DNA from 4 places in the Bradyrhizobium sp. OAE829 genome. Region 2 is predicted to be linked to each of the others. Evidence: predicted binding sites of a transcription regulator. Region 2 holds the regulator's gene; each other region holds the start of a gene.
What was found. The regulator LexA, encoded in region 2, represses DNA repair genes until DNA is damaged. The targets are predictions, from matches to a motif close to TGTTCNNNNTGTGTTCNG.
Positions count from the first base shown of each region.

Region 1: the regulator LexA is predicted to act here: its motif matches at 1,710-1,727, upstream of ABIE49_RS01355 (single-stranded DNA-binding protein).
Region 3: the regulator LexA is predicted to act here: its motif matches at 1,603-1,620, upstream of ABIE49_RS24455 (DNA recombination protein RmuC).
Region 4: the regulator LexA is predicted to act here: its motif matches at 1,364-1,381, upstream of recA (recombinase RecA).

Region 1 is NZ_JBEPOE010000001.1:320,379-323,897, reverse strand. It holds gene uvrA (excinuclease ABC subunit UvrA) at 1-419, opposite strand, end outside; gene ABIE49_RS01360 (outer membrane protein) at 689-1,444, opposite strand; gene ABIE49_RS01355 (single-stranded DNA-binding protein) at 1,922-2,413, shown strand; one part of gene ABIE49_RS01350 (IS630 family transposase) at 2,708-3,043, shown strand; one part of gene ABIE49_RS01350 (IS630 family transposase) at 3,045-3,519, shown strand, end outside.
Region 2 is NZ_JBEPOE010000001.1:519,028-522,546, reverse strand. It holds gene ABIE49_RS02410 (ComEC/Rec2 family competence protein) at 1-557, shown strand, start outside; gene ABIE49_RS02405 (hypothetical protein) at 600-1,022, opposite strand; gene ABIE49_RS02400 (hypothetical protein) at 1,161-1,400, opposite strand; gene lexA (transcriptional repressor LexA) at 1,629-2,336, opposite strand; gene ABIE49_RS02390 (molybdopterin molybdotransferase MoeA) at 2,592-3,519, opposite strand, start outside.
Region 3 is NZ_JBEPOE010000001.1:5,078,506-5,082,024, reverse strand. It holds gene fmt (methionyl-tRNA formyltransferase) at 1-770, opposite strand, end outside; gene def (peptide deformylase) at 952-1,479, opposite strand; gene ABIE49_RS24455 (DNA recombination protein RmuC) at 1,651-2,859, shown strand; gene ABIE49_RS24450 (GIY-YIG nuclease family protein) at 3,026-3,331, opposite strand; gene ABIE49_RS24445 (AmpG family muropeptide MFS transporter) at 3,418-3,519, shown strand, end outside.
Region 4 is NZ_JBEPOE010000001.1:1,416,994-1,420,512, reverse strand. It holds gene ABIE49_RS07000 (hypothetical protein) at 561-839, opposite strand; gene recA (recombinase RecA) at 1,478-2,566, shown strand; gene gcvP (aminomethyl-transferring glycine dehydrogenase) at 2,820-3,519, opposite strand, start outside.

The DNA.
Region 1 (3,519 bases), 200 kb from region 2:
CCCGTGGCGGGCGAGTAGGGCACGCCGACGCGCGCCCATAGCAGGCGCATGTAGTCGTAGATCTCGGTGACGGTGCCGACGGTCGAGCGCGGGTTCTTCGACGTCGTCTTCTGCTCGATCGAGATCGCCGGCGACAGGCCGTCGATCTGGTCGACGTCCGGCTTCTGCATCATCTCGAGGAACTGGCGCGCATAGGCCGAGAGCGACTCGACGTAGCGGCGCTGGCCCTCGGCGTAGATGGTGTCGAAGGCGAGCGAGGATTTGCCGGAGCCGGACAGGCCGGTGAACACCGCGAGCTTGTCGCGGGGAATCTCGACGTCGATGTTTTTCAGATTGTGCTCGCGCGCGCCGCGGATCGTAATCGCGCGCGTTCCCGAGCCGGCGTTGGTTTGGCGCTTCGCCCTCAGCACTTCATCCATATCGGCATTTCCAGGCGCGTGGAGGCGCGCCACGTTGGGCGCGCATGGCCTAGGGTAAACCTAAGCCGGGCGCCGATGGCAGAAAGCTGGAACGTAGGAAGAACGGCGCGGGATTTCCAGTGCTCGCAGCGAGCCATCAACGGTTTGTTTTGCAAGGAGTTGCCACGAAATCGCAATGGCAGCAGATGGCAGCGGAACCGCAACGCACATAAAACAAAAAGGCCGGCACTAGGCCGGCCTTTTCATCAAATCGGTTGGTGTAGCGAAGCTCAGTACTTCGCGATCACCGGGCCACCCCAGCGATAGTTGACGCGCACGGTGACGAGATCGACGTCCTGACTGATGCGTTCGCCGAAGGTGCCGCCAGCCACATTCGTGAAGGTGGAGGTTCGGTTCCCCATGAACAGATGATCGTATTCGACGGCGGCCGACCAGTTCGGGGCGAAGCCGTATTCGAGGCCGACACCGACCACGCCACCCCAGCGGTTGTCATCGTTGGACGAAGCGATCAGAGCGTTGCCGACCGTGGCATTGACGCGATAGCGATCGGCGGTCACAGCTGCACCGCCCTTGACGTAAAACAGGACGTTGTTGGCGGCGTAACCGACCTGACCGGTGAGCAGGCCGAACGCGTCGACCTTCGAGCGAATGGTCGTTCCCGCGCCAAAGCCCACGGGTCCAAGGCTCACGCTGCTGCCGCTGAAGTCGGCCCAGTTGCCCTGTCCTTCGACGCCGAACACCCACGTGCCGGCCTGCCAGCGATAACCGATCTGGCCACCGGCGGTGCCGCCGCTCGCATCGTGGCAACCTTCGCTGGCAACGAACACGCCCGCGCCATTCAAGGCGTCCCAGCACTTGCGGCTCGAACCCCAACCACCGTTGGCGCCGACGTAGAAGCCGCTCCAGTCGTAGATGGCCGCGATCATCGGGGGCGCCTTGGTGTAAGGACGCGCAGCGAGATCAGCAGCCGCGGCGGGAGCCGCGAAGGCAACGAGAGCAACCGTACCCAGCAAAAACTTCTTCATTTCAAACAGTCCCCAGTCCTTTGTCCGCTTCCCGTTGGTCCCGAAGCGTTTTCGTCCAAGACGCGAGCGCCGCGCCGTTGGATAAATCCATACGCCAATTCAACCGGAAATGCCGTCTCCGAAATGCAACACTCGCGGGCCAAGTGCGGACCCTTCAAGGTAATGATTTGTTTAGAATATCCGTCGCGCAGCTCCGGCTGGGCGCGACCCCTGGCACGGAGCAGATACCGAAATACCGGCAGGGCATGGATGACCTGAGGTTGCGTAGAACAAAACTGGAACAATGCCGCGGGCAATGCTATATGTGGATAACCGCTGGATTGCCGAGGGATCGCTAAGTCGGGGCGGCCATCGGGCGTATAGGGTCGTCTCAAATGTCCCTGATGCGGATGAGGCGGCCAATCGGGCGGCCCGTGCCGGCCGATTGCAGCGGTCGCGCAGCAGTTTTTTGGTACCGATTTTGAGTGGAGAGCGACGATGGCGGGAAGCGTGAACAAGGTGATCCTGGTCGGAAACCTCGGCAAGGATCCGGAAATCCGGCGGACACAGGACGGGCGGCCGATCGCCAATCTGAGCATCGCGACCTCGGAAACCTGGCGCGACAAGGGCACCGGCGAGCGCAAGGAAAAGACCGAGTGGCACCGCGTCGTGATCTTCAATGAAGGGCTCTGCAAGGTCGCCGAGCAGTACCTGAAGAAGGGCGCCAAGGTTTACATCGAGGGCGCGCTGCAGACCCGCAAATGGACCGACCAGAGCGGGGTGGAGAAATACTCGACCGAAGTGGTGCTGCAGGGCTTCAATTCGACCCTGACGATGCTCGACGGCCGCTCCGGCGGCGGGGGCGGCAGTTTTGGGTCGGATGATTCCAGCGGCGATTTTGGCGGTGGCCAGGCCACATCCGCGCCGCGCCGCGCGGTAGCCGCCGGTGCCGGCCGCAACAACGACATGGACGACGATATCCCGTTCTGATCGGGAACCGTTCAGGCCTGACCGGAGCTTGTGAGCCGCCAAAAAATAGGCGGCTCGGGCAAGCTCGGTTGGCTGGTGTTTATTCTTGAGAGCCTGACCCAACAGTCTGATTCAGCTGAAGTGTCGTTGTGCGCCGCAGCACTTTGACTCGCTTCTATGTAAATGATATTTACATTAGGATATTGGTTTAACGTTTTCCATCTAAAGCGGGATGGGGTTAGGTTGAATCGATTTGGGATTCCCAAATCAGTGGGTTTCTGATTCACCATGATGGCTGGACGGAGGCCAGCATGGATGGGCAAGCCTTATTCTCTGGATCTTCGCAAGCGTGTCGTGTCCGCGATCGAGGGCGGGATGTCCCGCAATCAGGCAGCCAAGCAGTTTGGGGTCGCGATCAGCACAGCGATCGGTTGGATGCAGCGGGTCGAGGATACTGGCAGCGTTGCTCCGGGCCAGATGGGTGGTCATAAGCCGAAGGCAGTTTCGGGAGACCATGCGGTTTGGCTGTCGCAACGGATCAAAGACGGCGATTTCACCATACGAGGGCTCGTTGCCGAGCTTGCCGGACGCGGCCTGAAGGTCGACTACCACTCGGTGTGGGACTTCGTGCATGCCGAGAAGCTCAGCTTCAAAAAAAAGCGTGGCGGCTGACGAACGCGATCGACCCGACGTGGCGCGGCGGCGCCTCCAATGGACAAAGTATCAAGGTCGCGTCGAAGCTGAGCGACTGGTCTTCATCGACGAGACCTGGACGCGGACCGATATGGCTCCCTTGCGGGGATGGGCGCCGCGCGGGCGCAGGCTTCACGCCAAGGTTCCCCACGGCCGCTGGAAGACCATGACCTTCCTGGCGGCCCTGCGCCATGACCGGATCGATGCGCCATGGTTTATCGAGGGGCCGATCGATGGCGTGAGCTTTCGCACCTATGTCGAGAAGGTTCTTCTGCCCATCCTTCGACCCGGCGATATCGTCGTTTTGGATAACCTCGGCAGCCACAAGAGCAAAGCAGTTCGCCAGCTCATCCGTTCGGTCGGCGCCAAACTCTTCTTCCTGCCAAAATACTCGCCTGACCTGAACCCGATCGAGCAGGTCTTTGCCAAGCTCA
Region 2 (3,519 bases):
TGCCGCAGCCGGACATCCTGATCTCCGCCGACGGGCGCAATGTCGGTGTCCGCGGCCAGGACGGCAAACTGCATTTGATGCGCGCGGCCAAGGGAGCTTCAAGGGATGGCTTCCTTGTCAAGGAATGGCTGGCGGCGGATGCCGACGCGCGCAAGCCTGCAGATGCCTCGCTGACCGAGGGCGTCTCATGCGACGAGAGCGGCTGCGTGACGCAGGGCGCCGGTGGCGGGTTCGTGGCATTGGCGCTGCGGCCCGAAGCGTTGGCGGATGATTGTGAGCGCGCGGCGCTGTTGGTGACTGCAAGACCGTCGCCTGCGGCGTGCGGCGCTTCTGTGATCGATGCGGAGCGTCTGCGGCGGCAGGGCGCCATGGTGCTGCGGCGAAGCGGCAGCGGATTTACCATCGATGCCGTCAGGCCCCGGGGCGTCGATCGCCCATGGTCGCCGGCGATCGCGGGCGAGGGTGACGCGGAGACAACCATCCTCGCGCCGCGCCGTGCGGCGCCGCGTGCGGTCGATGCGACCCCGTCGGAAGCGGACCTGCAGGCCGAGGAATAAGGATTCACGTTCCCCGGCGGGGCGCGACCGGCGGCGCGGAATTCAACCGGTGGAAAGCGGTGTCGTCGTCGCCGTGCCCGCCTTCGTTGCCGCGCGCTCGGGAATCGGATGCACCACCGGCAATTGCAGCACGGTGACGCGCTGGCCCTCGCAAAGCTGCGTCACCAGCACATGGCTCCCGTCGGGAAATTCGATTGCGTCGTGGTGCCGTTCCTTGATGTGCGGATCAATGGTGTTGAACTTGCCGACGCGAAAACCGATCGTCCGCGTCCAGATCCAGCGGTTGTCGTATTTGACGTCTTGCGCGAAGGCCAGTTCGGTCCCGGGCAGCATGCAGACCGCAACTGCGGGATCGCGTTCGCTGGCAAAGCCGCGGGTCGAGGTGCCGCGGAAGGTGGTCGAAATCAATGTCTCGCCGACCTCAGCAGGACGCGTTGCCATCGCGTGCAAACTATAGTCACACATCGGATCGCTCCCTCGTAAGAGATAGAGACCCGGCCTCCCTCGAGGCGCTGGCCTCTATCAGAGTGGACTTGAGCAAAGTCTATTCCCGTTCTGGGCAATAGTGCGACGGAAAGGCCGGCGTGCCCGATCACAAACGCGCTACGGCGGCTGCGGATTTTCGGGCATCGGCGGCAGCGGCAGTTCGAAGGCGCCGAGATGGAATTGCTCCCTTCCGTCGTCGGCAATCCCGGGCAGCGCGACCAGCGTGAAGGCGGCCTCCGGATATTGCTGCCAGATCGCGAGATCTTCCGCCGTCACTGTCAGCCAGCCGAACCGGAGCATGTAGCGGCCCGGCTCGGTCACCAGGCCCGCCCTCTGCCAGGTGATCTTGGTGATCATATTGCTGACCACGTCTCGTCCCCCCGTTCGCACGCCTTTGAGCAAAAGCCTCAAACCAAACAGCGCGCCACGCCGCCAGTTTTTGCTGCGTTCTGGGCAATTGTGGGACGCGTGCAGGCGCACCGCGACGGTTAAGGCTGTACCAACTTCCGGACAACGAAAAGCCCCGGTCGACGGCCGGGGCTTTTTGCGATGCCGCACGCGGCTTGCATCTGACGCGGGCCGCCCTCAGTACTTCCGGTACAGCCCGATCAGCTTGCCCTGAATCCGGACCCGGTTCGGCGGCAGGATGCGGACTTCATAGGAGGTGTTGGCAGGCTCCAGCGCGATCGATGCGCCGCGGCGGCGGAAGCGTTTCAGGGTGGCTTCCTCCTCGTCGATCAGCGCCACCACGATATCGCCGGTGTCGGCGGTCTCGTTGCGCTGGATCAGCGCCATGTCGCCGTCGAGAATGCCGGCGTCCACCATGGAATCGCCGCGTACTTCGAGTGCGTAATGTTCGCCGGAGCCGAGCATGTCGGGCGGTACGCTGATGGTGTGGCTGCGGGTCTGCAGCGCCTCGATCGGCGTACCGGCGGCGATCCGGCCCATGACGGGAACGGCGACCGGACGGTTGCCGTCGTCCTCGGCGGGCGCGCTGGCGGCGCGGACCTTGCCGAGCGTGCCTTCGATGACGCTTGGGGTGAAGCCGCGGCGGCCGTTGCCGTTACCGGCGCCCGCAAGCTCGGGCAGCTTGATGACTTCGATGGCGCGGGCGCGGTTGGGCAGACGGCGGATGAAGCCGCGCTCTTCCAGGGCGGTGATCAGGCGGTGGATGCCGGATTTGGAGCGGAGGTCGAGCGCATCCTTCATTTCGTCGAAGGAGGGCGGCACGCCGGCTTCCTTGAGCCGTTCGTTGATGAAACGCAGAAGTTCATACTGTTTGCGCGTAAGCATCTCGAGCAATCCCCCGGTTGGCGCGTCGTAGTTCGTGGTCGTTCAATTTCGCGATCTTCAGTTTCGCGGTTCTTCAGATTCGCGGTTCTCGGTTGCGAGTGCGGTCTCAAATTCGGAAGTCCAAAACTCCCGTTTGTAGACACTAGCTCTCGAAACAAATCATGAACGGACACTATATGTTCGATACATGTTCCGCAACCACTTAATTTCAGGTGAACGCGCGCCGCGTTCGCCCGAACATTCCGTCGCGATACGTCATTCCGGCAGGCGCAGGAACTCGCATGGCGTGCCTTCCGGCACCGCCGGCGCAAACGGCGGACGTATCAAAAGCGCCCGTGCCGCAGCGAGATTTCCAAGCAGCGACGAATCCTGGTGGCTCACCGGCACCGCGATCAACGCGCCGTCCTCGCGCCGCTCGAGCCGTGCGCGCAAATAGTCTTCGCGCTGGTCGTTGGCGGGAAGATCGCGGCCGAGCAGGGCGGTCTCGCGCGCGTGATGGATGGTCTTTCGGCCCGACAGCGCGCGAATCAGCGGCACCAGAAACAGGAAACCGCAGACATAGGACGAGACCGGATTGCCGGGCAGGCCGATCACCCGCATCGCCCCGAGGCGCCCGTGCATCATCGGCTTGCCCGGCCGCATCGCGATGCGCCAGAACGCCATGGCGACGCCCTCGGCCTCCAGCGAGCGCTTGACGAGGTCGTGGTCGCCGACCGAGGCGCCGCCCATCGTGATCAGGATGTCGGCGCCGGATGCGCGGGCGCGGCGGATGCCGTCAGTGGTCGCCTCGATCGTGTCGGCGGCGATGCCGAAATCGATGGTCTCGGCGCCCTCGGCCCGCGCCAGCGCGCGCAGCGCGTAGCCGTTGGAGTAGACGATCTGGCCGGGGCCGGGGCTCGAGCCCGGCATCACCAGCTCGTCGCCGGTGGCGAGCACCGCCACCTTGGGGCGGCTGATCACGGCGAGTTCCGGATAATTCATGCCGGCGGCGAGCGACAGATCGCGTTCGGTGAGGTGGCTTCCTTTGGTAAGCAGCACATCGCCCTCGCGGAAATCGGCGCCGGCGGCGCGGATATGCCGTCCCGGTTTGGCGGTTTCCGTGATCGTGATGTGCTCGCCGCTGGCGGCCGTGTCTTCCTGGATGATGACGGCGTCGGCGCCATCAGGGATCACCCCGCCGGTG
Region 3 (3,519 bases), 4.6 Mb from region 2:
TTGGCCGGCTCACAGCGCAGGATTTTGATACGCGCCGCTTCGCCGTCGAGCGCCGCCTCGCACCAGGCGCCGGGAAACGGCGATAGCCCGTGAATATGCCGCAGCACTTCGCGCGCGGGCCGGCTCCAGTCGATCCGCGCCTCGGCCTTCTCGATCTTGGCGGCGTAGGTAACGCCCTGCTCGCTTTGCTTGCGTAATTGCAGACCGCCGCGTTCCAGCCCGCCCATCGCGCGCACCATCAGGTCGGCGCCCAATGGGGCCAGCGCGTCGTGCAGATCGGCTGCGGTCATCGTGTCCGATATGGTGAGGCGCTCGGCCATCGCGACGTCGCCGGTATCGAGGCCGACATCCATCTTCATCACCATCACGCCGGACTCGGCGTCGCCTGCCATGATGGCGCGGTTGATCGGGGCTGCGCCGCGCCAGCGCGGCAGCAGCGAGCCGTGCAGATTGAAACAGCCGAGCGGCGGCGCATCCAGGATCGCCTGCGGCAGGATCATGCCATAGGCGACGACGACGGCGGCATCCGCGTTATGCGCGCGAAACGCTTCGAGTGCTTCCGGCGTCTTCAATGTGGTCGGCGTCAACACCGATATGCCGAGCCGCCGCGCTTCCTGCTCGACCGGCGTTACCTGCAGCTTCATGCCGCGCCCGGCCGGCTTCGGCGCGCGGGTGTAGACGGCCGCGATGTCATGGCCATGGGCCACGAGTTCCAGCAGCGTCGGCACCGCGAAATCGGGCGTGCCCATGAAGATCAAGCGGAGTGGCATAGTGTGAATGTATCCCGAGCCGATTGGATTTTACCCGTCATGGCCGGGCGATAGTAGTCTGCTTTGCGCAGACTACGTAAACTTGTCTGCGCTCCCGGCCATCCACGTCTTTGGTGCAGCGAGAAAGGAAGACGTGGATGCCCGGCACAAGGCCGGGCATGACGGCGGAGCGAATTGCGAACTACTCCGCCGCCCTCTTCGCAGCTTTTGTGAATTTCTTCAGCACACGGTCACGCTTCAGCTTGGACAAGTAGTCCACGAACAGCACGCCGTTGAGGTGATCGATTTCGTGCTGGATGCAGGTGGCGAACAGGCCGTCGGCGTCTTCCTCGTGCACCTTGCCGTCGAGATCCGTGAAACGCACGCGCACCTGCGCCGGCCGCTCCACCGCCTCGTAATATTCGGGAATCGACAGACAGCCTTCCTCATACACCGAGAGTTCCTCGGACGAGGAGATGATCTCCGGGTTGATGAAGACCCGCGGCTGCGGCTTGGTCTCGCCGTCCTCGGTCTTCTTGGCCAGATCCATGGTGATCAGCCGCAGCGGCTGCGCGACCTGGATCGCGGCCAGCCCGATGCCGGGCGCGTCGTACATGGTCTCGAACATGTCGTCGGCGAGCTTGCGGATCTCCGCCGTCACCTTCTCGACGGGTTTGGAGACGAGCCGCAACTGTTTGTCCGGCAGGATGATGATTTCTCGGATTGCCATGATGGGGCGATTTAAGCTGCTGGTTTGCCGCGGTCAATGCGCGGCGGAACTGGTTAAGGCGGCCTTAACCATGATTTTTAAGGCCGCGTTAACCACGAAAATTAAGGGGTCATTTACCATAAATGTTCCCTCTTCGTTCGCGTTAACCAGCGAATCGGCTACAAGCAGGCCATGAACGAGATTATTTTTGTGTTCGGCGACCTGTCGATACGCGCCTTCGACGCGATCCTCGGCCTTGGTACGCTCGCGCTGGTGTTGCTGCTCACCATTGCCATCGTCATTGCCCGCTCCGGCCGGCGCGGCGCGGAACTCGCGATGGCGCAGGCGATCCGGGCCGACGAGCTCGAGGAACGCCTGAGCGAAATGCTGCGCGCGCAGAGCGAATCCACCGGCCGGGTCGATGCGATGGGACAGGCGCTGGCCGGCCGCCAGGCCGAGATGGCCCGCGCCGTCAATGAGCGGCTGGATTCGGTGACCCACCGGGTCGGCCAGTCGATGGAAGCGACCACGCGCAACACCATGGACAGTTTGCGCGCGCTGCATGAGCGGCTCGGCATCATCGACAATGCGCATAAAAATCTCACCGACCTCACCTCGCAGGTCACCACGCTGCGCGACGTGCTCGCCAACAAGCAGTCGCGCGGCGCATTCGGCCAGGCGCGGATGGAAGCGATCGTCCAGGACGGCATGCCGAAAGGTGCTTACGAGTTCCAGTACACGCTCTCATCAGGCAAACGGCCGGATTGCGTGGTGTTCCTGCCGGACCAGCGCCCGCTCTGCATCGATGCGAAATTTCCGCTGGAAGCGATGACCGCGCTGCACGACGCGCGCACTGACGAGGAAAAGAAATACGCGACCCAGCGGCTGCGCGCCGACGTGATGAAACATGTCAACGATATCGCCGAGAAGTATCTGGTATCAGGCGAGACCCAGGACACCGCGCTGATGTTCGTGCCGTCGGAATCGGTCTACGCGGAAATTCACGACGGGTTCGACGACGTGATCCAGAAGGCCTACCGCGCGCGCGTGGTGCTGGTGTCGCCGTCGCTCTTGATGCTGGCGATCCAAGTGATGCAGCAGATCCTCAAGGATGCAAGGATGCGCGACGCTGCCGACCAGATCCGCACCGAGGTGCTCAATCTCGGCGACGATCTCAACCGGCTGCGCGACCGCGTCGTGAAGCTGCAGAAGCATTTTGGCGATGTGAACGAGGACGTCCGCCAGATTCTGATTTCCGCCGACAAGATCGAAAAGCGAGCGGGGCGGATCGAGGAGCTGGACTTCAGCAAGTCCGAGCCGCCGCCCGAGGCCCCGCGGATCGTCAAGCCGGGCGCACCGGAACTGTTCCCCTTGCAGCGGAAGATGCAGGCGGGGGAGTAGGGCGCACCGTGCTACACAAACGGTGTCATCGCCCGGCTTGACCGGGCGACCCAGTACGCCGCGGCTTCTCGATCTATCTCAAACACCTCTGGGATACTGGGTCCCCCGCTTTCGCGGAGGACGACGGCCGTTGTTATTTCATCCTTCTTTCGTCGAAAGCGCTGACCTATCCTCCTCCCGCGGCGATCTCCGGATAAAGATCGATCCAGTCTGGATTGTCTTTTTCTATCAGCGCAATTTTCCAGGCGCGCGGCCATTTCTTCAGCCGCTTTTCGCGCTGAACAGCAGCTTCAACTTCGTCAAAACATTCGAAATACACCAGACGATTCACGCCGTAATCTTTGGTGAAACCCTCGGCGACACCCGATTTATGCTCATACACACGACGAACGAGATCATTGCTCACACCGATGTAAAGCGCGCCACCGATGCGGCTGGCCAGGATATATACGTAGTAGCTGCGCGTTCCCATCTGCCGCCTCTGGGATACTGGGTCGCCCGGTCAAGCCGGGCGATGACAGTATCATTTTTGGCGCTCGAATCTGCTAGCACTGCGGGATGACCTCAACGCCTGACAGCCAGCCCCAAGCAGCCGATAGACCACCACCCCGCGCCTCGTGGCGCGATGCGTGGGCGGTCTATCTGCAGCCGCGCGTGCTG
Region 4 (3,519 bases), 900 kb from region 2:
GTAGAATGGGGCCGCCGAGGTCGCAGAGTCGGATACTGGCCAACATTGAACACCCAAGAAGGCAAAGCAGGGCACTCAAAAGCACAGCGCCACCAAGCTGAATAATGCTTGGCGGCGCTGCACCCGAGCTGGAAATTGCAATGCCCCAGCCTGGAGTAGACGTTCGGGACAGGACAAGGTTGCTGAAAAAGGAAACAGAATTTCGGGAACAAGTGGCAGTGGGCGGAGTTGTGAAGGTGCTGCCAGTTCCCAGTTGCCCCGGCAGCACAAGCGGCCCCAGTGCCTCTTCCCCGAGGCTGGGGTCGTTTCTTTGGGCGCGCTAGGACCGCTTCGAGGGTACGGCAGGCGCCAGTGCTTCGATAGCAGCGCGCCCTGTTTTGCTGTGCTGCTGAGAGAGGCAACGATCAGGATAGCAATGCGCTGGCAGCGGGTTGGATGCGCAACAAAGTCGGTCGCGAGATCAATGCGTGGTTATTGGTCGAGGCGAAGATGGACCGATAGAAATCGGCGAACTGATCAAAGATTGACGAAGAAGGGGCCGCCAACTGAGGCGGCCTCGTTTACGCGACGGGCGGGTAGCTGGGCTTCGGAAGGCTGATTGCACTCGAATTGATGACGCCCTTCGAAATGCCTTTACCCCCTGAGACCGATTCAAGCGCATCGTCGGTCAGTTGCTCCGCATCGGTCAGTTTGCGAATTTCATTCCGGTTGTTCATGGTCCCGCTCGCGCTGTGGCGCCCTTGTGCGTCGTTGATCTGGCGCGAGTATGCCGGGCGGCTATCGGGGCGACTGTGACAGTCGTCACGAAAGCGTTCCTGCAAAGGAAAGAGGGCCGCCAACTGAGGCGGCCTCGCTTTTTCTAGGCTGGTTCTGGTGGTTGAAGTCCGGGAGAGGAGAGCCACTCGTTGATGTGAGAGGCCGTCTCCAGGTGCCTGATCTTCCTGAGCAGCACTTCCTTCTGAGGACCAGGTTTGAGCTTGGCTACCTGTGCTTCCAACCGGGCCTTCTCAGCTGCAATTCGATCTTCAAATGTGTGGGGAACGGATCGGCGACGCTGCATGATACAACCTCGTTGCTTACGGGTCCTAACCGTAGGGTTTGCTTTTCCGATCCTATAAAATTCCGATCCGGGGCGTCGGTTCCGAAGTGAACAATCCAAAAAAAGGTCACTGCGCATTTCAACTTAGGCCCGCCAAGGGGTCGAAACAGGCCAGTACCGGCCGGCTCGGACTACCCACTTTGGGGGATGAACAGAGCACGGCAACATCGCGGCGCTGGTGAGGGCCAAAAAGGGCCACCTCAAAATCAAAAGGGATCATTAACTTAGAGTGGGATGGAAGGGGGCCAGCACCCCGATCTCTGAAAGAACATATTGCGAACGGAGAACAAAGGTGGTACAAGTTCTCACTGTTCGAATCCCTGAGATCCCTCGTCGTCCGTTTGTCCCGCTAGCGAATCCCCGCCATAAGGAGCACCCATGTCCGCCACTGCCCTGCGTATCGTCGAAGGATCCTCCATGGATAAGACCAAGGCCCTGTCCGCCGCGCTCTCCCAGATCGAGCGCCAGTTCGGCAAGGGTTCAGTGATGAAGCTGGGCAAGAACGATCGCTCGATGGATATCGAGACGATTTCGTCGGGCTCGCTCGGGCTGGACATCGCGCTCGGCGTCGGCGGCCTGCCGAAAGGCCGCGTGGTCGAAATCTACGGGCCGGAATCATCAGGCAAGACCACGCTGGCGCTGCACACGGTGGCCGAAGCCCAGAAGAAGGGCGGCATTTGCGCCTTCATCGACGCAGAACATGCGCTCGACCCGGTCTATGCCCGCAAGCTCGGCGTCAACATCGACGAACTCCTGATCTCGCAGCCCGACACCGGCGAGCAGGCGCTGGAAATCTGCGACACGCTGGTGCGCTCGGGTGCGGTCGACGTGCTGGTGGTGGACTCCGTCGCTGCCCTGGTGCCGAAGGCCGAACTCGAAGGCGAGATGGGCGATGCGCTGCCCGGCCTGCAGGCGCGGTTGATGAGCCAGGCGCTGCGCAAGCTCACCGCCTCGATCAACAAATCCAATACCATGGTGATCTTCATCAACCAGATCCGCATGAAGATCGGCGTGATGTACGGTTCGCCGGAAACCACCACCGGCGGCAACGCGCTGAAGTTTTACGCCTCCGTCCGCCTCGACATCCGACGCATCGGCGCGATCAAGGAACGCGACGAGGTCGTCGGCAACCAGACCCGCGTCAAGGTCGTAAAGAACAAGCTGGCGCCGCCGTTCAAGCAGGTTGAATTCGACATCATGTATGGCGAGGGCGTCTCCAAGATGGGCGAAATCCTCGACCTCGGCGTCAAGGCCGGCATCGTCGAAAAGTCCGGCGCCTGGTTCTCCTATGACAGCCAAAGGCTCGGGCAGGGGCGTGAGAACTCGAAAGCGTTCCTCAAGGCCAACCCCGACATGACCGCAAAGATCGAGGCCGCGATCCGCCAGAACTCCGGCCTGATCGCCGAACAGATTCTCGCCGGTCCCCCCGAGCGCGACGCCGACGGCGAAGAGCCGGCAGACGAGTAGGATTTTCCGAACCTCGGGTCGCCTGACCCGGGTTTCGACATAGCGGGTGCTGAGGACGTTGAGTTGCCGACGTCTTCAGTGCCCGTTTTGTTATGACGGTCATTCCAGGATGGTCCGAAGGACCAGACCTCAGGTGCAATTGCGCACCGGGGAATCTCGAGATTCTCAGATGTGCAATTGCACATCATAGTTCGCGCTAATGCGCGCCCTCAGATGCGCAATTGCGCATCGCGGAGTGACGGCCTTTCGGCCGTCACTCCGCTGCCTGCGCGTAATCCTCGACCGGCGGGCACGAGCACACCAGATTGCGGTCGCCGTAGACGTTGTCGACGCGGCCGACCGGGCACCAGTATTTGTCCGTCCGCGACGTGCCGGCCGGGAAGCAGCCCTCGGCGCGGCTGTAGGCGCGGGCCCAGGCGTCGTCGGCGATGTCGTGCACGGTGTGCGGGGCGTGGCGCAGCGGCGATGCTTCGATCTTCCAGCGGCCCTTCTCGACCTCGGCGATCTCGTTGCGGATCGCGATCATGGCATCGCAGAAGCGATCCAGCTCCGCCTTCGACTCGGATTCGGTCGGCTCGATCATCAGCGTGCCCGGCACCGGAAAGCTCATGGTCGGCGCGTGGAATCCGTAGTCGATCAGCCTTTTCGCGATGTCGTCGACGGTGACGCCGCTGGTCGCTTTGAGCGGGCGGGGATCGACGATGCACTCATGTGCCACGCGGCCCTTTGCATTCTTGTAGAGCACCGGGAAATGCGGATCGAGTTTGCTCGCGATGTAGTTGGCGTTGAGAATCGCGATCTCGGTCGCCCGCGTCAGGCCTTCGCCGCCCATCATCAGGATGTAGATGTAGGAGATCGTGAGGATCGATGCCGAGCCGAACGGGGCGGCCGACACCGGCCCGATCGGATGCGGCACCGTGCCGTCGGTCGCGGGATGACCGGGCAGGAAGGGC